3 regions of the Streptomyces sp. NPDC020983 genome follow, and region 2 is predicted to be linked to each of the others. Evidence: riboswitches for the same ligand, from Rfam matches in the RefSeq annotation. Region 2 holds a riboswitch; each other region holds the start of a gene.
What was found. A riboswitch is a leader RNA that binds a small molecule or an ion and turns the genes downstream of it on or off. The one in region 2 is predicted to bind cyclic di-AMP.
Positions count from the first base shown of each region.

Region 1: linked by a shared signal. The riboswitch ahead of ACH4SE_RS20380 (NlpC/P60 family protein) and the one ahead of ACH4SE_RS06055 (transglycosylase family protein) in region 2 are both predicted to bind cyclic di-AMP.
Region 3: linked by a shared signal. The riboswitch ahead of ACH4SE_RS03740 (M23 family metallopeptidase) and the one ahead of ACH4SE_RS06055 (transglycosylase family protein) in region 2 are both predicted to bind cyclic di-AMP.

Region 1 is NZ_JBIRRA010000008.1:280,993-287,850, forward strand. Features, by position in the region: gene ACH4SE_RS20360 (SDR family oxidoreductase) at 1-630, opposite strand, end outside; gene ACH4SE_RS20365 (TetR/AcrR family transcriptional regulator) at 732-1,391, shown strand; gene ACH4SE_RS20370 (transglutaminase-like domain-containing protein) at 1,524-2,453, shown strand; gene ACH4SE_RS20375 (NlpC/P60 family protein) at 2,488-3,609, opposite strand; gene ACH4SE_RS20380 (NlpC/P60 family protein) at 3,919-4,959, opposite strand; cyclic di-AMP (ydaO/yuaA leader) riboswitch at 4,966-5,123, opposite strand; gene ACH4SE_RS20385 (NlpC/P60 family protein) at 5,265-6,392, opposite strand; gene pcrA (DNA helicase PcrA) at 6,593-6,858, shown strand, end outside.
Region 2 is NZ_JBIRRA010000002.1:616,277-623,134, reverse strand. Features, by position in the region: gene ACH4SE_RS06075 (exopolyphosphatase) at 84-1,070, opposite strand; gene ACH4SE_RS06070 (DUF501 domain-containing protein) at 1,067-1,606, opposite strand; gene ACH4SE_RS06065 (septum formation initiator family protein) at 1,699-2,223, opposite strand; gene eno (phosphopyruvate hydratase) at 2,371-3,651, opposite strand; gene ACH4SE_RS06055 (transglycosylase family protein) at 3,838-4,524, opposite strand; cyclic di-AMP (ydaO/yuaA leader) riboswitch at 4,530-4,671, opposite strand; gene ACH4SE_RS06050 (transglycosylase family protein) at 5,068-6,144, opposite strand; gene ACH4SE_RS06045 (cytochrome P450) at 6,281-6,858, opposite strand, start outside.
Region 3 is NZ_JBIRRA010000002.1:21,969-28,826, forward strand. Features, by position in the region: gene ACH4SE_RS03730 (DUF4240 domain-containing protein) at 1-502, shown strand, start outside; gene ACH4SE_RS03735 (N-acetylmuramoyl-L-alanine amidase) at 574-1,188, opposite strand; cyclic di-AMP (ydaO/yuaA leader) riboswitch at 1,625-1,787, shown strand; gene ACH4SE_RS03740 (M23 family metallopeptidase) at 1,835-3,043, shown strand; gene ACH4SE_RS03745 (MBL fold metallo-hydrolase) at 3,333-4,361, opposite strand; gene ACH4SE_RS03750 (XRE family transcriptional regulator) at 4,358-5,353, opposite strand; gene ACH4SE_RS03755 (LuxR C-terminal-related transcriptional regulator) at 5,387-6,133, opposite strand; gene ACH4SE_RS03760 (DUF3427 domain-containing protein) at 6,377-6,858, opposite strand, start outside.

The DNA of each region.
Region 1 (6,858 bases), on a different contig from region 2:
GCCCTGGAGCCAGGACGCGTTGATGTCGGTGTGGATGATGCCGGGGGCCACCGAGTTGGCGGTGATGCCGCGCGGGCCCAGCTCCTTCGCGAGGTTGAGGGTGAAGGTGTCGAGGGCGCCCTTGGTGGACGCGTAGGCGATGATGCGCGGCAGGGCGATGCGGGCGGCGCCGCTGGAGACGTTGACGATCCTGCCCCCGTCGCGCAGGCGCGCCAGGCCCTCCTTGACGATGAAGAAGGGCGCCCGGACGTTCACCGCGTAGACGGTGTCGAAGGTCTCCTCGTCGATGCCGGCCAGCTCGCTGTCGTAGCCGACGCCCGCGTTGTTGACGATGATGTCGACCACCGGCCGGTCCTCGTACGCGCGTACGCCCTCGTCGAACGCCGCCCAGAGCCGGGCCGCGTCGCCGTGCGAGCCCAGCTCCGCGTGCACCGCGAACGCCCGGCCGCCGTCCTTGGTGATGCGCCCGACCACCTCGCGCGCCGCCGCCTCGTCACGCGCGTAGCCGACCGCGACGGTCGCGCCGTCCCGGCCGAGCCGCTCCGCCACGGCCCGGCCGATTCCCCTGCTGCCACCCGTGACCAGCGCGACCTTGCCCGCGAGCCTGCCCTCGACTGCGTTCGTACCCATGGCTGTTCCACCCTTCCTTCGGTGCCCCGGTATTTGTTGAGCGATGACTCAACAAATCGACGACGCCGACGCTAGCACGCTTTTTGAGCGAACGCTCTAGAATGGTCGGTGTGAGCGAGACGACACCCCCCAGGCGCGGACGCCCCCGCGCCTTCGACCGTGACGAGGCCCTCGCCGCCGCGACCCGACTGTTCTGGGAGCGCGGCTACGAGGCCACGTCGATCGGCGATCTGACCCAGGCCATGGGCATCAGGCCCGGCAGCCTCTACGCCGCCTTCGGTGACAAGAAGTCGCTCTTCCGCGAAGTCGTCCGCGTCTACGGCAGCACCCCCAACGGCGCCTTCCTCGGCCGCGCACTCACCGAGGAGCCCACCGCGCGCGGCGCCGTCGCCCGCATGCTGAGCGAGGCGGCCGCGAACTACGCCTGCCCCGACCATCCCGGCGGCTGCCTGACGATCAGCGCCGCCACCAACGTCAGCCCGCAGGACGCCGAGATCCAGGACTTCCTGTGCGGCCTGCGCGCCGCGAACATCGACGCCTTCGAGGCCCGGCTGCGTACCGCCGAGCAGGCCGGCGAGCTGCCCCCCGGGACCGGCGCGCGGCCGCTCGCCGCCTACTTCGCCGCCGTCCTCCAGGGCATGTCGCAGCGCGCCCGCGACGGCGCCACCCCGCAGGAGCTGGCGGCCACGGCCGAACTGGCCCTCGCCGCCTGGCCGGAGCCCGCGCCCCCGCCGAAGGAGGACGCCCCGGGAGGGGGTTGAGCTGCGGTCGGCGGGTTAATGCCCTGGACACCGAGCGGCCAATTTTGGCACGGTGGACCGCGGCCGGCCGCGACCCCGGACGGGACCCACGACGGCGCCGGCCCACCCCTTCCGCCTCCCGGAGGTACCGCTGTGCCCGTTCCCCGTCTCGCCCCCGAGGTCGCCGCGTACTACGCCGCGCAGAGCCCCACGTCCGACCCCGGGGCGTACACCGGGCTCCTCGCGGACCTGCCACGGGACGCCGGCGCGCTCGCCCGGGTCGTGCGCGGGCTGATGATCCACCGGGTCGAGGGCGGGCAGTGGGACATCCCGATCGCGGACGACCGGATGCGCGACGACGCCGAGACGCGCTACATCGACGACATCCTCGCCCTCGTCGCCGCCCGCGACCCCGCCCCGCTGACCACCCCGCGCGCGTGGTCCGACCGCTTCGTCGGGATCTGCCGGGACTTCACGCTGCTGCACGTCGCGCTGCTGCGCCACGTCGGCATACCCGCCCGGCTGCGCTCCGGCTTCGCCACGTACTTCTCCGACGAGGGCTTCCACTGGGACCACGTCGCCACCGAGTACTGGGACGACGAGCGGGGCTGGCTGCTCGCCGACGCGCAGATCGCCGACCCCGGGCGCTACCCGTACGGCTTCGACCCGGTGGACGTCCCGCGCGACCGCTTCCTCGTCGCCGGGCAGGCCTGGCAGGCGATCCGCGCGGGCGACGCCGACCCGCTGCGCTTCGGCCTCGACCTGGAGGACACCCCGATGCTGGGCAAGCGCTTCGTGGCGGGCAACATCCGCTACGACCTCTCGGCGCTCAACAAGGTCGAGACCCTGCTGTGGGACGTGTGGGGTGAGGGATCGCAGGTCACTCCCGAGACCTTCATGGACGAGGAGCTGTCCGAGGAGACCTGCGTCCTCTACGACCACGCCGCCGCCGTGACGGCGGGCCCCGACCCGGACTTCGCCGCCGTCCGCGAGCTCTTCACCACCGACGACCGCCTCCGCACCCCGCGGACGCTGCGCTCCCTCGCCCCGCTGCGCGGCCCGGCGACGGTCACCCTGCGCTGAACGGGGACGGTACGGGGAGGGGCGGAGAGAGGGATCAGCTCGGGCGGACCGCGCCCGCGAAGGGCATCTCGCTGATCGGCGCGATCCGCACCGTCGAGCCGGGGTGCGGGGCGTGGATCATCTTCCCGGCGCCGATGTAGATACCGACATGGCTCACACCCGAGTAGAAGAAGACCAGGTCACCGGGCTGGAGCCGGCCGCGCGGCACACGCGTGCCGGCATTGATCTGGGTGTAGGTGGTGCGCGGCAGCGTCACACCCGCCGCCTTCCACGCCGCCTGCGTCAGCCCCGAGCAGTCGTACGCGCGCGGGCCCGTCGCACCCCACACGTACGGCAGGCCGAGCGCCCGGAAGGCGAACGCCACGGCCCTGGCGGCGCGCGGGGAGGGGGCCGCGACCGCGGGGAGCGACGGGCGGCCGTCGCCACGCGAGGCGGCGGGGGCGCCGGAGGACTCCGCCGCGGGACCGTCGTCCGCGGTGAGGGCCGTGCGCTGGGCGGCCGTCAGCCCGGCCAGCAGCGCCTGGGCGGCGGCGAGCTTGCGAGCGACGGTGTGGCGGTGGTCGGCGACGGCGGCCTGCGCGGTGCGCAGCGCCGCGAGCCTGCCGGTGGCCTGCGCGCGGGTGCCGGCGATGTCGCGCTGCTGGGCGGCGAGCTGGTGCAGCGTCACGGACTGCACGCCGCCGGCCTGGGCGAGGAAGGCGGCGCGCTCCAGGTAGGTGCCGGGCGAGGAGCTGAGCGCGAGCTGCAGCAGCGGGTCGATCCCGCCGGTGCGGTACTGGGCGGCGGCGAGACTGCCGAGCGCGTCCCGCGTGGTGTTGAGCGCGGCGGTCTTGCGGGCCAGCTCGTCCTGGAGGGCGGTGACCGCGGCGTTCGCGCTGTCGGCCCGCTCCTTGGCGCCGTCGTAGTCCTGTGTGGCCTGCTCCGCCTGCTGGTAGAGGGCCGCGACCTGGGCGCGTACCTGGTCGGGGGTGAGCCGGGGCTCGGCGTGGGCGGTCTCGCCGAGCAGCGAGACGGAGGCGGCCGAGGCGAGGGCGAGGGTGACGCCGACCCGCTTCGTGGCCGAGGCGGGGCCGCCGGCCGACGGGGGGCGTCTGCGGTGCGCGCCCGGGCCGTCGGGACTGCCGGTGGGACTGCCGGCGGGACTGTGGGAGGCCATCGCGGCCGTCACTCCTTCCAGGGGACGGCCCGGCGGCGCCTGCACGGGGGAGCAGGGCGCCGCCGGGCCTTCGGCGGGGGTGGCCGATGCCGTCCACGAACCGGGACGGCAGTGGGTTGTCGGCCACCTGAGGAGCGACGCTAGACCCGCCGGGGGCGGAAAAGGGGCGCACTGACCGGGACTGACCTCATCCGGTCGGCCCTGCCCGCTTTCGACCGCTGTTCGACGGGTGATGTGCCCGGGTCCGCCCGCAGCCTGACCGGACGACCCGGAAGGACAGCGCGCGGACCCCGGGACCGCCCGGACGCGTCAGGCGACCCGGCGCGCGGTCGAGAAGGGCATCCAGCTCATCGGGGCGACCTCGACGACCGCGCCGGTGTGCGGGGAGTGCACGATCTGGCCGTTGCCGAGGTAGATGCCGACGTGCGAGTTGCCGGAGTAGAAGAAGACCAGGTCGCCGGGCCGCAGATCGGACTTGGAGACGGCCACCCCGTCGTGGACCTGGTCCTGGGTGGTGCGCCCGAGCGTCACGCCCGCCGCGCGGAAGGCGGCCTGCGTGAGCCCGGAGCAGTCGTACGAGCCGGGGCCCGTGGCGCCGCGCACGTACGGCTTGCCGCGCTGCGCCAGCGCGAACTGGATGGCGGCGGCGGCGCGGCCGCTCGCGGGCCCGGAGTACGTGTAGTCGGACTTCGACGACGTGCCCTTGTGGATGTTCGCGACCTGGGCGCGCTGCTGCGCGGTGAGGCTGTTGAGCAGCTTCTGCGCCGCGGCGAGCTTGTCCTCCATCGTCTTCTTCTGCGTCGCGAGCTGCTGCTGCGCGGCGGTGAGCCGGGTGAGGCTCGCCGTGGCCTGCGCCCGCTTGATGGAGGCCTGCTCCTGCTGGATCCGGAAGTTCTTCAGCGCCGCGGTCTGGCTCGCCGACAGCTGGCTGAGCGTGTGCGACTGGTCCAGGAAACCGGCCGGGTCGCTGGACAGCAGCAGCTGGACGGTCGGGTCGATGCCGCCGTCGCGGTACTGGGCGCTCGCGAACTGGCCCAGCAGCCGCCGGGTGGCGTTCATCTGCTCGGTCTTCCTGGCGACCTCGGACAGCAGCGTGTTGGTCTTGTCGCGCTGCGCCTTGGTGTTCTCCACCGCCTGGTTGTACGCCTCCGTCGCCACCTCGGCCTGCTCGTTGAGGGTGTCGACCTGCTTCTTGACCTCCGCGACGGAGGGCTTGGGCTTGGCGGGCGCGGCGCTGGCGCTCTCGCTGAGCAGGGTGACGGAGGCGAGGGCCGCTGCGGTGACCCCGACCGCCGCGCGCGGGGCGGTGATGGCCAGCCGGCTCTGACGCGGCTTGCGGTGCGACGCCACGAAGGCGACTCCTTCCGTGAACCGCCGACCGGGTTAGCTGACGGGTTCGGGCCGGGAAGGTTGGCCCTACGGTCCGGCGCCTCGCGGCACCGTGTCCGATTCACCCCAACTGTGCTTGGTGGGTCCCCGGTTCCGGCCTGGGCCGGATTGAGCGGAGGCGCCGCGCAGCCGGTACGTCACCGGCGGGAAACGCGTCGCCTAGCGGGCTACGGTAGTTCAAACTCTCCCGTCTCTGGGAAGTTTGGATCGAAACGTGACCGAAATCGCTTTGTGATCTTACGGTTGGTGACCCCTCACCCGGGGCGTCAGTACGGGCGGACCACTCCGTAGATCGGCATCTCCGTGATCGGCGCGATCTTCACGACCGTGCCGGTGTGCGGCGCGTGGATCATGTTGCCGCCGCCGATGTAGATACCGACGTGGCTGTGGTCGCTGTAGAAGAAGACCAGATCGCCCGGCTGCATGTCGGACTGCGACACCCGGGTGCCGACGTTGACCTGGTCGCCCGTGGTGCGCGGCAGCGTCACGCCCGCCGCCTTGTACGCCGCCTGCGTGAGCCCCGAGCAGTCCCACGAGCCGGGGCCCGTCGCGCCCCACACGTACGGCTCGCCTATCTGGTCGCGGGCGAAGGCGATGGCCTTGTCGGCGATCGAGGTGTTCGCGGCGGAGGCCGAGGTGGTGGAGCCGGCCTGCTGGGCCTGCTGGGCCGCCGCGGCCTTCCTCGCCTGCTCCTGCTTCGCGATCTCGGCCGCCTTCTTCGCGGCCTCCTGCTCCTTCTTCTTCTCCAGGGCCGCGAGCCGCGCCTTCTCCTGCGCGGTGAGGCTGTTGAGGAGCTTCTGCGCGGCGCCCAGCTTCTTCTGCACGTCGGCCTTGGCGGACTTCAGCTGCGTCTGCTTGCTGGTGAGCGTCTGCAGCGCCTGCGCGGCCTCGATGCGCTTCTGCGTCGCGTCGGCCTGCTGCGCCCGGAAGTCCTCGACGGCGGCCTTCTGCCGCTTGCCGAGCAGGTCGGTCAGGTGCCGCGCGTCCAGCAGGTCCTGCGGGCTGGCCGCCAGCAGGTAGTTGGCGGTCGTGTCGTCGCCGCCGCTGCGGTACTGCGCGGCGGCGTAGATGCCCAGTTGCCGGCGGGAGTCGTTGAGGACCTGCGTCTTCCGGGCGGCCTGCGCCAGCAGCGTGTTGACCTTCGCGTTCTGCTGGCCGGTGGCCTCCTTGACCGCGTTGTAGTTCTCCGTGGCCACCTCCGCGTCGTGCTGGAGGGCGTCCACCTTCGCCTGGACCTCGGCGATGGAGGGCTGGGCGGACGGGGCCCCGGGCGCGGCGCTCGCCGCCTCCGCGAAGATGGTCATCGTGGCCAGCGCGGCCGTCGTCAGCCCCACGGCCGTGCGCGGCCCCGGGGTGCTGAGTAGCGCGGTGCGGGACCTGCGGTGTGTCGCCATACCCGACGGACTCCTTTCGGACGCTGCCTGGTGCGGCACCGTAACCAAAGGCCGGAGCCAGGGGAAGGCCGGTGTCCGGTTGGCCCCGATACCTTTTCGTAATCAATTGCTGTTCTCACTGAGTGTGATTCGCGAGCTACGGGGAAAGAGGGGCCGAACCGGACGCCGCTGTCGGTGCGGGCGCCTAGACTCGGGAGGCGATGAGCAGCCTCTTTGACGACGACTTTCTCTCCGGCCTCCAGTCCGGTCTGCACGTGGCACCCGAGCCCGCGGACCCGGACGCCCCGCCGCCCCCGGAGGACCCGGAGTTCGGCGGCGGTGCCCCCGCAGGCGGGCGCGATGCGTACTACCGCAACGGCGCCCCCCGCCCCGCCACCGACCCGGCGCAGCTCCTCGAAGGGCTGAACGAGCAGCAGCGCGCCGCCGTCGAGCACACCGGCGGGCCGCTGCTCATCGTCGCCGGCGC
Region 2 (6,858 bases):
GCCGCTGCCAACGATTCCCGGGGCATCGGACGTCCGTGCCTTGGAAAATCGGGCCGCGAGGCGGGAACTTCATGTGAAGAGTTTCACAAAGGTTTTCCGGCGCCCTGCTCCGCGGCGCTGAAGGCGATGCCGTCGAGGATGTCGTGCTCGCTCACCACGACCTCCGCGGCGCCCGTCCGCTCCATGATCCGCAGCAGCACCAGAGCCCCCGCGGCGATCACGTCGACGCGCCCCTCGTGGATGACGGCGAGGGCCGCGCGCTCGGCGTGGGTGGACGCCAGCAGCATCCCCGCGACCGCCCTGACCTGCGCGAGCGTGATCCTGGAGTGGTGGATCACGGCCGAGTCGTACGCCTCCAGGCCGAGCGCGAGCGCGGCGACCGTGGTGACCGAGCCGGCCAGCCCGACCAGCGTACGGGCGCGCTCCAGCGGCACCGTCCGGGAGGCCGCGTCCAGACCGGCGTCGATGTCGGCCGTCATCGCCGCGACGATCTCCGCGGACGGCGGGTCCACCGGCCGTCCCTCGCGCACGACGTGACGCTCCGTCATCCGCACGCAGCCCACGTCCACCGAGCGGGCCGCCTCCACGCGCTCCGCGCCCAGCACGAACTCGGTCGAGCCGCCGCCGATGTCGACCACCAGGTACGGCGTCAGCAGACCGTGCCCGCCGGTCAGTTCGCGGGTGGCGCCGGTGAAGGACAGCGCGGCCTCCTGGTCGCCGGTGACGACCTCGGGCTCGACGCCCAGCAGCTCGCGCACGCCGCGCACGAAGTCGTCGCGGTTCTCCGCGTCGCGCGAGGCGGAGGTGGCCACGAAGCGGATCCGCTCGGCGGGCACCCCGTGCTCGCGGATGACTCCGGCGTACTCGCGGCAGGCCGCGAAGGTGCGCTCCAGCGCCTCGGGCGCGAGCCGTCCGGTGCGGTCGACGCCCTGGCCGAGCCGGACGATGCGCATGCGCCGGTCCAGGTCGCGCAGGGTGCCGGTGGCCGGGTCGACGTCGGCGACCAGCAGCCGGATCGAGTTGGTGCCGCAGTCGACGGCGGCGACCCGGGTCGTCGTGGGGGCGGTCATGAGGACGTCTCCTGCCGGTCGTCGCGGTCTTCTCCCGGGAGCGGGACGCACGGGCCCTTGGCCCACCACTCGGGCAGCATCGCGAGCGCCTCGTCGCCCAGCGGGTTGACGCCCGGTCCCGCGGCCAGCGCGTGGCCCACGAGCACGTGCAGGCACTTGACCCGGTCCGGCATGCCGCCCGCGCTCGGGAAGCCCGCCAGCACCTCGATCGCGTCACGGCGGGCGATGTAGTCCTCGTGCGCGGCGCGGTAGGCCGCGGCCAGCTCCGGGTCCTCGGCCAGGCGGGCGGTCATCGTCTTCATGACGCCGTCGGCCTCCAGCGTGCCGATCGCCGAGGCGGCCCGCGGGCAGGTCAGGTAGTACAGCGTCGGGAAGGGCGTGCCGTCCTCCAGCCGCGGCTGGGTCTCGACGACGTCCGGGTTGCCGCAGGGGCAGCGGTGCGCGACCGCGCGCAGGCCGCGCGGCGGGCGGCCCAGCTGCGCCTGGACGGCGGCTGCGTCCTCGGGGGTCGCGGGAGGGTGCTCTGAGGGGTTCATGTGCCGTTTCTCGTCTCGGGGGCCGTACGGCCGTGGGGCCGGGCGGACGTGTGCGCCGCGAGGGCGGGCCGTACCGCTTTCCGGAGCAGGCCTCAGCGGCCGGGCGTCGCCGCGGCGTCGGCGTGGTCGACGCCGTCCCAGAGGTTCGCGTACCAGGGCCGGTGGGCGGCTGCCGCCGCCTGTCCGCCCGCGTCGCCCGGGGAGCCCGCGCCGCGGTTGTGCGCGCCCGGCGCACCGGCGGAGGGCGTGGGGGCGGCCACCGAGTAGCCGTCCTCGCCGGGCATCACGTAGTGGAGCTGCTCGCGCGCCTGGGTGCGGACGTACTCCGGGTCCTGCCAGCGGGCCTTCTCCTCGCGCAGCTGCTCGACCCTCTTCTTCGCCTGCTGCGCCTCGCGGCGCTGGTCGGCGATGTCGGAACGCTGCGCGATGTACTGCCGGGTCGGGTAGGCGAGGGCGATCACCAGGGCGCACAGCACGAGCGCGAGCAGCGCCGCCCGCCCGGTCAGCCGGCCCGGCCGGCCGGGTCTGCGGGCCGCCGCGGCGCGGTAGACCCGCGCCTGTGCCTCCTGCCCGATGGCCTTGAGCCGGGCAGCGGTGGAGAACCGGTCCGACGCCACGCCGTCGCTCCCCTCGTACGTCCCTCGGACTCGCGTCCCTCGCAGGGGACGCTACCGCCCCTGGGAGGAACATACTGTCCCCTCGCCCGTACGCGTGTACGTCCCCGCCGGTGGGAGGGCACCGGACGGGGACGCGGCGCGTGGTGTTCAGCCCTTGAAGCGCGGGAAGGCGCTGCGGCCGGCGTAGACCGCGGCGTCGTCCAGGATCTCCTCGATGCGCAGGAGCTGGTTGTACTTGGCGACGCGCTCGGAGCGGGCCGGGGCGCCGGTCTTGATCTGGCCGCAGTTGGTGGCGACGGCTAGGTCGGCGATGGTGACGTCCTCGGTCTCGCCGGAGCGGTGCGACATCATGCACTTGTAGCCGCTGCGCTGGGCCAGCTCGACGGCGTCCATCGTCTCGGTGAGCGAGCCGATCTGGTTGACCTTCACCAGCAGGGCGTTGGCCGTGCCGCTGTCGATGCCCTTCTGCAGGCGCTCCGGGTTGGTGACGAACAGGTCGTCGCCCACCAGCTGCACCTTGGCGCCGAGCTGGTCGGTGATGGTCTTCCAGCCGTCCCAGTCGTCCTCGAACAGCGGGTCCTCGATGGAGACCAGCGGGTAGGCCTCGACCAGCTCCGCGTAGTACTCGGTCATCTCGGCGGCCGAGCGCGACTTGCCCTCGAACGCGTAGGAGCCGTCCTTGTAGAACTCGGAGGCGGCGACGTCGAGCGCGAGCGCGATGTCCTGGCCGGGGGTGTAGCCGGCCTGCTTGACGGCCTCGATGATCAGGTCGAGCGCCTCGCGGTTGGAGCCGAGGTTCGGCGCGAAACCGCCCTCGTCGCCCAGACCGGTGGACAGGCCGCGGGCCTTCAGCACGCCCTTGAGGGTGTGGTAGACCTCGGCGCCCCAGCGCAGCGCCTCGGAGAACGACTCCGCGCCGATCGGCGCGATCATGAACTCCTGGATGTCGACGTTGGAGTCCGCGTGCGAGCCGCCGTTGAGGATGTTCATCATCGGGACGGGCAGGACGTGCGCGTTCGGGCCGCCCAGGTAGCGGAAGAGCGGCAGGTCGGAGGCCTCGGACGCGGCGTGCGCGACGGCCAGCGACACGCCGAGGATGGCGTTGGCGCCGAGCGAGGACTTGTCGGGCGTGGCGTCCAGGTCGAACATCGCCTGGTCGATCAGCCGCTGCTCGGTGGCGTCGTAGCCGACGAGCTCCGGGCCGATCTGCTCGATCACGGCGAGGACGGCCTTCTCGACGCCCTTGCCCTGGTAGCGGTTCTTGTCGCCGTCGCGGAGTTCGAGGGCCTCGAAGGCGCCGGTGGAGGCGCCGGACGGAACGGCGGCCCGGCCGGTGCTGCCGTCGTCGAGGCCGACCTCGACCTCGACGGTGGGGTTGCCTCGCGAGTCGAGGATTTCCCGGGCTACGACGACGTCGATGGACGGCACGTTGTCTCCTTCTGAGATGTCTTCGCGTTTTTCCGGGACGAGCCTAACCGGCTCACGTCCCCGGGCCGGTCGTCGGCCCGGCCCCTGAGACGGAAAACCGGCCGGGCGCGCGGGCGCCGCGAGGCGCGCCGCGCGTCCGGCCGGCCGGTGAGGGCGCGCGGGGCCCACCCGCCCCGCGCCCCGGGATCAGCCGAGGCGCAGGTGCTGGCCCGGGTAGATCAGGTTGGCGTCCTTGACGACGTCCTTGTTGAGCTGGAAGAGCTTGTGCCATCCGCCCTTGACGTGGTGGCTCGCGGCGATCCGGGAGAGCGTGTCGCCGGAGACGACCGTGTACGAGCCCTTCGCGCCGTGCCGCTGCCAGTCGGTCGCGGTGTGCCCGGCGGGCTTGGCGGTCTTCTTGGCCGGGGTGCTCTTGGCGGTGCCGGTCTTCGTGGTGGTCTTCGCCGAGCCGGAGCTGCTGGAGCCGGCCGACGAGGAGGACGAGCCGCCGGGGTTGACGTCGGGGGCCGGGCCGCCCGCGGTCAGGCCGCCGGCCGAGGCGCACGCCCAGGCGCCGGGGCCCTGCAGGGCGAGGAGCTTCTCGGCGACCGCGATCTGCTGGTCCTTGGTGGCCAGGTCGGCGCGCTGCGCGTACTTCAGGCCGCCGGCCGCCTCCCAGCTGGACTGCGAGAACTGCAGGCCGCCGTAGTAGCCGTTGCCGGTGTTGATGTGCCAGTTGCCGCCGGACTCGCACTGCGCGACGGCGTCCCAGGTGGCCACGGAGGCGGCCGAGGAGGAGGTGGCGCCGATCAGCGGCGCGGCGACGGCGACGCCGGCAACACCGGCGAAAGTGGCGAATCGGACCATCTTCGAGGCACGACGGTGCTTACCCATGTGTGTATGTCCCTCACCGACGCCTGCGAGGTCAGCTGTCGGGTTCGGACGTGAGTTGCCCGGCCGGCACCGCGTGGGCGGTGCCCTGCTTCACCCCGAGCCGGATCCGTGGCGGCGGCGGCTTCCTCGCGGCGGCGCAGCGGGGCTGCGCGGCGACGTGCCGTCCGTTGCCGTGTATCCGGCGGAAAGACCGTGGGTCCCCCGCTCCTGCCTGCGGCGCTTTCGCGTCGGTTGCTCCCGTCGGGCGCGGCGGCAGGACTCGGCGTTCCGCTCCGGCGGGGCCCGCTGTGGCGAGCGATTAGACGTTAAGCACACCGGACCGGATTGAACAAACACTCGCGTTTCGGGCGCCAACTGCGGCCACGGCGTCGGAGGCTGGACGAATCCGCAGGTCGGGAGGCTGCGTCAGGGCGGGGCACGCGCGGCCGGTCACAGGTTCGAGGAGAGGCTTGTCACATCACCACAAGGAGCGTAAATCCCCTACGTCCTATTTGTCACCGACCCTGCGCGGCAGGGGATTTCGGGGCTCGCGAGCGGCGGAAATCAGCCCAGGTCGATGATCTGTCCAGGTTTGATGAGGTTTGGATCATCGCCGATCGCCTGGCGGTTGGCGTCGTAGAGGTGGAGCCAGCCTCCGGGGACGTCGTGCGCGGCCGCGATACCGGAGAGCGAGTCGCCGGCGCCGATCTCGTAGGTGTCCGCGGCCTGGTGCGAGGCGCTGTCCGAATTGCCGCTGTTGCCCTGGGTGTTGCCGGCCGCGCCGCTCCCCTGGCGCGCGTCCGCTTCCCCGTCCGCGTCCGGGACGACGGCGGTGGTGCGGGTACGGGTCGCGCGGTCGGCCGCGGCCAGTTCCTCGTCGGTGGGGCTGTACGGGCGCGCGTGGCGCCCGCTGCCGGTCGCGGGCGCGCCGGGGGTGGTGGACGCGGGCGGGGCGGAGGGGCCCGCGGGCGTGGCCGTGGAGCCGTCTGCGGGGGCACCCGGGTCGGTGGCGGTGGGGGCGGGGGTCTCCGCCGCGGGGGGCGCCGGAGTGGCGGTGCCGGTCTCGGGGGTGGTGGGGGTGGCCGGCGCCGTGGGGGTGGCGGCGGGAGCGCCGGGGGTGGTGGACGCGGGCGGCGCGGAGGGGTCGGCGGGCGTGGTGGGGGCCGGGGTGGCGGTCGAGCCGTCCGTGGCGCCGGTGCCGCCGTCGTCGGCGCTGCCGCCGCTGCCGTCGGCGTTGCCGTTGCCGTTGCCGTTGCCGTTGCCGTCCAGCAGGCCCGTGCCCAGCTCGCAGCCGGGGAAGGCGTCGGGGCCGAGGTCGGTGAGGATCCTCTCGGCGACCTTGATCTGGTGCGCCCGCGAGGCGAGGTCGGGCCGGGGAGCGTAGAGGAGGCCGCCGTAGCGGACCCACACGTCCTGCGTGAGGGACAGGCCGCCGAAGACGCCGTTGTGCGACGCGGCGTCCCACTGGCCGCCGCTCTCGCATATCGCGACCTTGTCCCAGGTGCCGCCGTCCGCGGCCTGCGCGGCTCCGGCGGCCGCGCCCAGCAGCGGCAGCGCGAGCCCCGCGCCGGTCGCCGCCATGGTCACCACCGCGGCAGGAGCCTGCCGGGGACGTCGGTGCCTGCCGTTGGCGGAGAGCATACGGTCGCCTTTCATCGGTGCCGTTGCGCGCAGCCTTCGCACGCCTCGCGTTGACCGCAGAACGTAGCGGGATTGGCCAACGGATCACAAGTCGATGTAGCGGCCGTCACGTCGCGGTCACGGGGCTGACGCCCGGTCAGCTGGACGGCCCCGCCTCGGGGGTGAAGGCCACCGGCAGCGTCCGCAGGCCGCGCATGATGAGGCCTCCGCGCCAGCGCAGATCGCCGGGATCGGCGGCGAGCCGCAGGTCGGGCAGCCGGGTGAGGAGTGTCGCGAGGGCCGTTCTGGCCTCCAGCCGGGCCAGCGGCGCGCCGAGGCAGTAGTGGATGCCGTGCCCGTAACCGAGATGCGGGTTGTCCCGGCGGGCGAGGTCGAGCCGGTCGGGGTCGGCGAAGCGCGCGGGATCGCGGTCGGCCGCCGCGAGGACCACGAGCACGGGGTCGCCCTGGGCGATCGGCACACCGCCGATCTCGACCGGCCGGGTGGCGTAGCGCCAGGTCGCCAGCTCGACCGGGCCGTCGTAGCGCAGGAGTTCCTCGATCCCGGTGTCGAGCAGCGCGTCGTCCCCCGACGTGACGGCCCGCTGGAGGGCGGCGCGCTGCTCCGGGTTGCGCAGCAGCGCGTAGGTGCCGTTGCCGATGAGGTTGACGGTCGTTTCGAAACCCGCGAACAGGAGCACGAAGCACATGGCCGCGGCCTCGTTCTCCGTCAGGT
Region 3 (6,858 bases), 590 kb from region 2:
CGGCGGCTGGTGTTCCGACGACACCTTCCGCTCCTTCCAGCACTGGATGATGGGCCTCGGCCGGAGCGTCTTCGAGGCCGCGGTGAACGACCCGGACGTGCTCGGCTACGCCGCGGAGGTGCTGCGGCTGGCCGGCCGGCCCCGTGCCGCCTGGCCCGCCGCCGAGCGGCCCGCGTGGACCTTCCTCGACACGGTCGGCCTCACCGCCTACGAAGTGGCCACCGGCCCCTCCGGGGACTTCGGCGACTCCTTCTACGCCGCCGTCCGGGCCGCCCGCTGTCGTCCGCCCGCCCTGGACGGCGCCCGCCCGGCGGCCGGCGGCCGGGGGCCCGGCACCCCGCCCGTCCCGGCCGACGGGCCCGGCCCCTCCGGGCGCCGCTGGTCCGCCCTCGACGAGGCGGAGGCGGCCCGGCGGCTGCCCCGGCTCAGCGTCCTCTTCCCCCTCGGTGAGCCCTTCCCCCTCGGCCCCCCCGGCGGTGCCGGCGGCCACCCCTCCCCGTAGCGCACCGGCCCGCCCGTCCGTGCGCGGGGCGACGCAGGCCCGTCCGGACCGGGGCGCGCCCGGGGGGCTGGTCAGACGCCGTTGACCAGCCGGATGTAGCGCACCCAGTCCCAGTTGGGGCCCGGGTCGGTGTGGTCGGTGCCGGGCACCTGGGCGTGGCCGATGATGTGGCTGCGGTCCTTGGGGATGCCGTACTTGTCGCAGATCGCCGCCGTCAGCGCCGCGGAGGAGTGGTACATCGCGGTGGTGAAGTAGGACGGCTGGTCGACCCAGCCCTCGTGCTCGATGCCGATGCTGCGGGTGTTGTAGTCCCAGTTGCCCGCGTGCCAGGCGATGTCGTGCTCGCGGACGCACTGGTCGATCGCGCCGTCCGCGGAGCGGACGACGTAGTGGGCGGCGGCCGCGTGCGACGGGTCCTGGAAGAGGGAGATGGTGTCCGCGAAGGTCTCCTGGGTGACGTGGATGACCACCATCTGGATCGGGTAGCTCGTCGGCCGGTTGGAGGCGGTGTAGTTGGAGGTGCTGGCCGGCGCCCAGGCGGCCGACGGGTAGTCGACCGTGGTGGCGGCGGGGGCGGAACCGGGCCACAGGCCGGCGGCCAGGCCCGCGGTGGCGGCGGCACCCAGGCCGATACCACCGCGGAGCAGTGAACGGCGGCTGGGCTCCGCGGAGTCGGGGCGATGCATGGGGGCTCCCTGAGGCGTCATGGTGTGGACGAGTGCATGACAAGAACATCGGGCCCGCCCATCGTGCGGCTCACGCCCCGGGCGTGCCAAGGGATTCGCGAAATGGCACAGGTGCAGACCACTGGAGGGCCTGCGCCGCGCCCGCGCGCGTCCCGGCCCTCCGTGCGCGGGCACCGGCCCCCGCCGCGGCGGGCTCCCCATGCGCCGCCGCCGTCACCAAGCGTTCACCTTGCGTGAACAGCTCTGCTCCTTCCGGTAACAACTGGCGAACACTCACATCACCGCCCGGCCACGCCAGGTGTCCGCTTCCTCCACTCTCCATATGCCCTGCCCGATTGCTTCCCACCCCCAACTCTCCGATTCGGCTTGGAAAACCCGTCCGGCTCTATTAACGTTCGATAACGCAGCGCGGTCGTCACTGCCGCCGACAGGCGGCACCGTGCGCTTGCCGAATCCCGTCCGCGGGAACCGGGGACCCGCCCTTCCGTCACCACGGAAGGGGTCCAATGGGGTGAATCGGGGGGCCGTCAGGCCGTCCGTAGGAGACCTTCCTGCTCCGAACCCGTCAGCTAACCCGGTAGGCGAGAAGGAAGGAAAGGAGTGCGCCCCCGTGGCGTCCAACCAGCCTGCCTACGCTCCGACCCCGGTGGCAGAACCGACCGGGCAGTGGCACTTCGGAGAGCCCGGCGAGCGTTTCTCGCCGGACGCCACCGGATTCTTCCCCGGCGCCCCCGAGGCCCAGGACCTCCAGGCCCTCACCGGCCCCGCCGCCCCCCTCCCGGCACCCGCCGCAGTCCCCGCCCCCGTGGCCCCCGCGCCGGCCGGCTCCCCCCGGCCCGCGGCAGAAGGCCTCCCGGGCGACGGCTCGCGCAGCCAGCCGCGCCTGCCCCGGCAGCGCGGCGGGCTCCCGGGCCTGAGCAGCGCGGCCACCGTCGGCTCGGCCGTGCTCGGCATGGCGGCGATGGCCGCCGTCGGCGCCGGCGGAGTGGCCGCCGCGGCCGAACCGCCCGCCGCCGCCCCGCCGATCGCGGCCCCGGACGCGCCCGCCGCGCCCACGGCCCCGGCCGCCCCCGCCCCCGCCGTTCCGCTGCCGGACGTCGCGGTCGGCACCCCGTCGTACGACCCCGCGGCCGTCACCCGGGCGGCCGCCGCCGCGCCCGCCGCCCCGCGCACCACCGAGGCCCCGGACGCCCCGTGCGCCGAGCCCGCCGCGGAGTCCGCCGACCCCGGCGAGGCGCTGTGCAACCGCATCATCGCCCAGGTCACCCGGCAGCGCGCCGACGCCGAGCGGCACGCCCGCGAGGCCACCGAGCGGATCGCCGCGGAGCAGGCGGCCAAGGAGGCCGCGGCCCGCAAGGTGCGCGAGCAGGCCGCCGCCGCCAAGGCGGAGGCCGAGGCGAAGGCCAGGGCGGCCGCCGAGGCCGCCGCGCAGGCCGAGGCGGAGCGGCTCGCGAAGCTCGCCGCCTCCTACGTCCGGCCGGTCGCCTCGTACACGCTCACCAACGCCTTCGGCGAGTCCGGCAACGCGTGGGCCACGCACACCGGCCAGGACTTCGCCGCCCCCACCGGCACCCCGGTGCACGCCGTCCACACCGGCACGGTCACCTCGGCCGGCTGGGCGGGCTCGTACGGCTACCGCGTGGTGCTGCGGCTCGACGACGGCACCGAGCTCTGGTACTGCCACCTGTCGACGATGGTCGCCACCGGCGGCCGCGTCACCACGGGCGACACGATCGGCCGGGTCGGCGCGACCGGCAACGTGCCGGGCCCGCACCTGCACCTCGAAGTACGCCCCGGCGGCGGCGCCCCCATCGACCCGGTGCCGTGGCTCCACGGCCATGACGTCGCCGTCTGAAATCCGGCGCGAAACGCCGTGTCGAAACGCACTCACGTGCGGATATCCGCGCATAAACTAGGCGGGCAGGAACACGCTCGCCGGAGCCGGGCGGAGGCGGCACGCGGCCGCCTCCCGGCACCGGGGAGCCGCTGAAGACGCACGACGGAAACACGGCAGGAGTACGGTCACGGCACGGGCCCAGCGCCCGTCACGGCCCCCAGGAGCCGCCGCGGCCCCGGCGTTCACCCCCCCCGACGCCGGGGCCGTCGGCATCTCCGGCCCCGGCTCCTCTGCCGCTGCCGGGCGGTCAGGCGCCGCCCGCCGGCGCCGTCTCCCGCCCGCCGTCCTCCGCCGGAGCCGCGAAGCCCGCCGCGAGGCCGACCAGGGCGACGAGGTCGGCCCGGTCCGTGGCGCCGTCCAGGGCGCGGTACTCGACGGCCGCGAGGATCGCCATCCGCTCGTTCAGCCCCCACTGCGGGTAGGGGTCGGCCGCGAGCAGCTCCGCCGCGAGGACGGGCAGCGGGCGGCCCGCCGCGTGCCCGCGGTGGATGACCGCCCGCAGGTCCAGCAGGTAGTCCGCGTAGCGCCGTACGTCCGCGGGCGTCATCACCGGGCCGTGCCCCGGCACGACGACCCGCGGGTCGCACTCCAGGATGCGCATGCACGCGGCGTGCACGGACTCCAGCGGCCCCGCCCAGTGCACCGGGTGGTCCTCGTTGAAGACGACGTCCCCCGCGCACACCACGCCCTCCTGCGGCAGGTGCACGATCAGGTCGCCCGCGGTGTGCGCCGGGCCGACCTCGATCAGCCGCACCGCCACCCCGTCGACGTCCAGGTCCAGTTCGCCGCTGAAGGTGCGGTTCGGGTGCAGCGTCGTGACCCCGCCGAAGTCCCCGTAGCGGGCGAAATGCCGCTGCATGTACGCCCCCAGGGGCGTCGCCGGGTCGCCGGCCGCCACCAGGCCCGCCAGCACGGCGGGCTCCGGCTCCGCGCACAGGTGCTCGCCGTTCGCGGCCGTGGCGATGACGTCGGCGCCCGGGAAGAGCCCGTTGCCGTAGGAGTGGTCGCCGTTGCCGTGGGTGTTGACGACGGTACGGACCACGTAGCCGCCGTCGCCGTCGCCGTCCTGGCCCAGCCCGGCGACGAGCCGCTGCAGCTGCCGCGTCATCCCGGCGGTGTACGGGGTGTCGACCAGCAGCGCGGTGCCGGGGCGGCCGGTGCCCCGCCCGGTGACCACGACGCAGTTGGCCATGCCCCAGGTCGCGTGGCCGTCCGGCAGCCACGCGTGGACATGGGGCGTCAGCGACCGCAGCGCATGCGGAAGAGGAAAGCTCATGGGGCCCAATTGTGCGGCCCAGCAGGGCTTTTCGCCGTATCGGCGGCCTGTCGGCCCCCTTCGGCCGCCACCGTCACCTCCGCCTTCCCAGCCGCCCCAGCCGCATCGGCGCCGGCGAGGCGGCGGCCGCCGCCCACGAGCCCCTCCGGATCCACGGGCGCCGACGCGGGCGCCGTCAGCGCCGGACCGTGCCGCGGCTCCTCCCCCTGGTCGAAGAGGACGAACATCAGCCGCCCGCCGGGCACCCCGAACGGTCCCGCCGTGCACAGCGTCACCCACCCCGGCCCCAGCTCCGCGTGCACCAGCGGCAGCGCGCTCTCCGCGCGCGGCCCTATGTACTCGCCGGTGGGCGCCTCCAGGAACGGCGCGACGACCGGATCGCGCATCGCGTCCGCGTGCAGCTGCGCCAGCGGCCGGTCGTGCGGGTTGGCCACCAGAGCGGCGCGCAACTGCGGCACGAGCCGCGGCAGCCAGCTCTCCGCCCAGTCCCCGAGGACCTCGCGGGCCGCCGGGTCCAGCAGCATCCAGCGCATCGTGTTGCCCGGCACCTCACGGCGCGGGAAGAGCCGCGCGAAGGCCGCGTTGTACGCGACGACGTCCCAGGCCGCGTCGTTGACGTACGCCATCTCGTGCGAGCCGCGCAGCACCCGCTCCCAGGGGCTCGGCACCGCCCTGCCCAGCTCCGGATCCAGCCGGTACGCGGGCGGCACACCTGTCGCGTAGAGGACCAGCGCCTCCCACTCGTGGTCCGACAGGCGCAGTATGCGCGCGACGGGCTCCAGCAGCTCCGCCTCGATCGCGGCCAGCCGGCCGCGCTCCACATAGCCGTACTTGTGCTCCGGCCAGCCCAGCAGCCGCGTCATGTGCTCGTGCGTCAGGCCGGTGACCTTGCGCCCGCGCGGATCGGCGCGTGGCGCGAGTCCGAACTCGCCCGGGTCGACCCGGGCCCGGGCCCGGGCGAGCAGCGTCTGCATCGCCTCGCGGTCGCGCACTTGCCCTCACGGCTCCCTCCCGGTCCGCGCCCCTCACAGGTCGCGCGGGTCGACCTCCCGGGCGAGCTTGTACCCGGCCTCGAAACGGCTTCCCGCGTCCAGCCGTTCCATCAGCGCGGCCATCACCGACTGTACGTCCGGTGTGGTGATACCCAGCTTTCTGGCGATCCTGTCATCGCTGTAGCCATTGGTCATCAACCGGATCACCGCCCGCTCCCGCTCCCCGAGCTGGGCGTGGTGCGGACCCGGCGACATACGCGACAGGGGAGTGCCGCGCCGCCAGTACGACTCGTACACCGCCGCGAAGGACGACCCCAGCAACGCCCCGCTGACCCGCACCAGCGGCGGTTCCTCCGCGCCCGGCACCGCCGCGCGGGCCGCCAGGCACACCGTGTGCCGGTCGAAGACCATCAGATCGTGCGGCAGGTGGTCCAGCACCCGCACGCTCACCCCGGCGTCCGACACCTGCCGCAGCCACGCGGCCTTCTCCGGCTCCGCCAGCAGCGCCCGCGGGTACATCGCCCGCACCCGCACCCCGCGCCCCGACATCGACGCCGCGGCCTCCACCTCCGCCTGCCCCGGCCCGCCCACGAGCATCCCGTCGGCGGTCTCCACGACGGACCCCGCCATCTCCCCGAGCAGGCTCCCGTACTCCTCGCCCGCGGGCCGCTCGTACCGCTCCACGGCCAGCCGCTCCGGGAGCCCCTCCACATCCAGCCGGACCACCGACCCCCACGCCTGCCGCCCACCCCCCGCACCGGCCTGAACCTCTGGCTCCACAGCCCCACCTCTCCTCAACTCACCCCGCCTGACGCCCGGCCGCCCGCCACCCCTCCCCACCGCCACCGGGCGCGCAGGGAGCCGTGCCGTCGCCTGTCGCCCCGTCAGATACAGAGTGTTACAGGGGTGTCACGCGTTTTCCAGGCCGAATCCGTCGAGGAAATGAACCTCCCATACCCATGTGATTGGGGCGAGCCGACCGGGCGGGCGCACCGTCCGGGCGTGCGGCTGCGCGCGGGGACGTCAACCGGCTGCGATCGCCGAGTACGTCCACACGTCGGCCGGCATGCGATGCCGCAGATCCCAGACGATCCCCATCGGCCTGCTTCCGCGGTACTCGACGAACTCCGCCGGGCCGAGCAGCATCCACGGCTGCGGGCCCCCGATGTCCGTGTGCTTGAAGCGTCGGACGAACAGCAGCACGTGGGTGCCGCGTTCGCGGTGCGTGCGGTAGCGGATCCCGGTCGCCGAGGTGTCGGACGTCGTGCTCTGGCTCTCCCAGTGGAATCGGGTCTCGCTCATCGCGAAGTCGCGGTATCGCGTCTGCGGGGAGAAGTCCTTCGCGTCCTTCTCCAGCGTCACGAACAGGGCGTCGGTGGCGATGTCGGGGCACCACCGGACGCCCTCCCGGAAGTTGCTCGGCGTGTAGCCGCCCAAGACCGTCTGGCGGAGCGCCGTGAGTATCTCCTCGCGGTTGTACGAGCCGTGGACGGACAGGGGCAGTC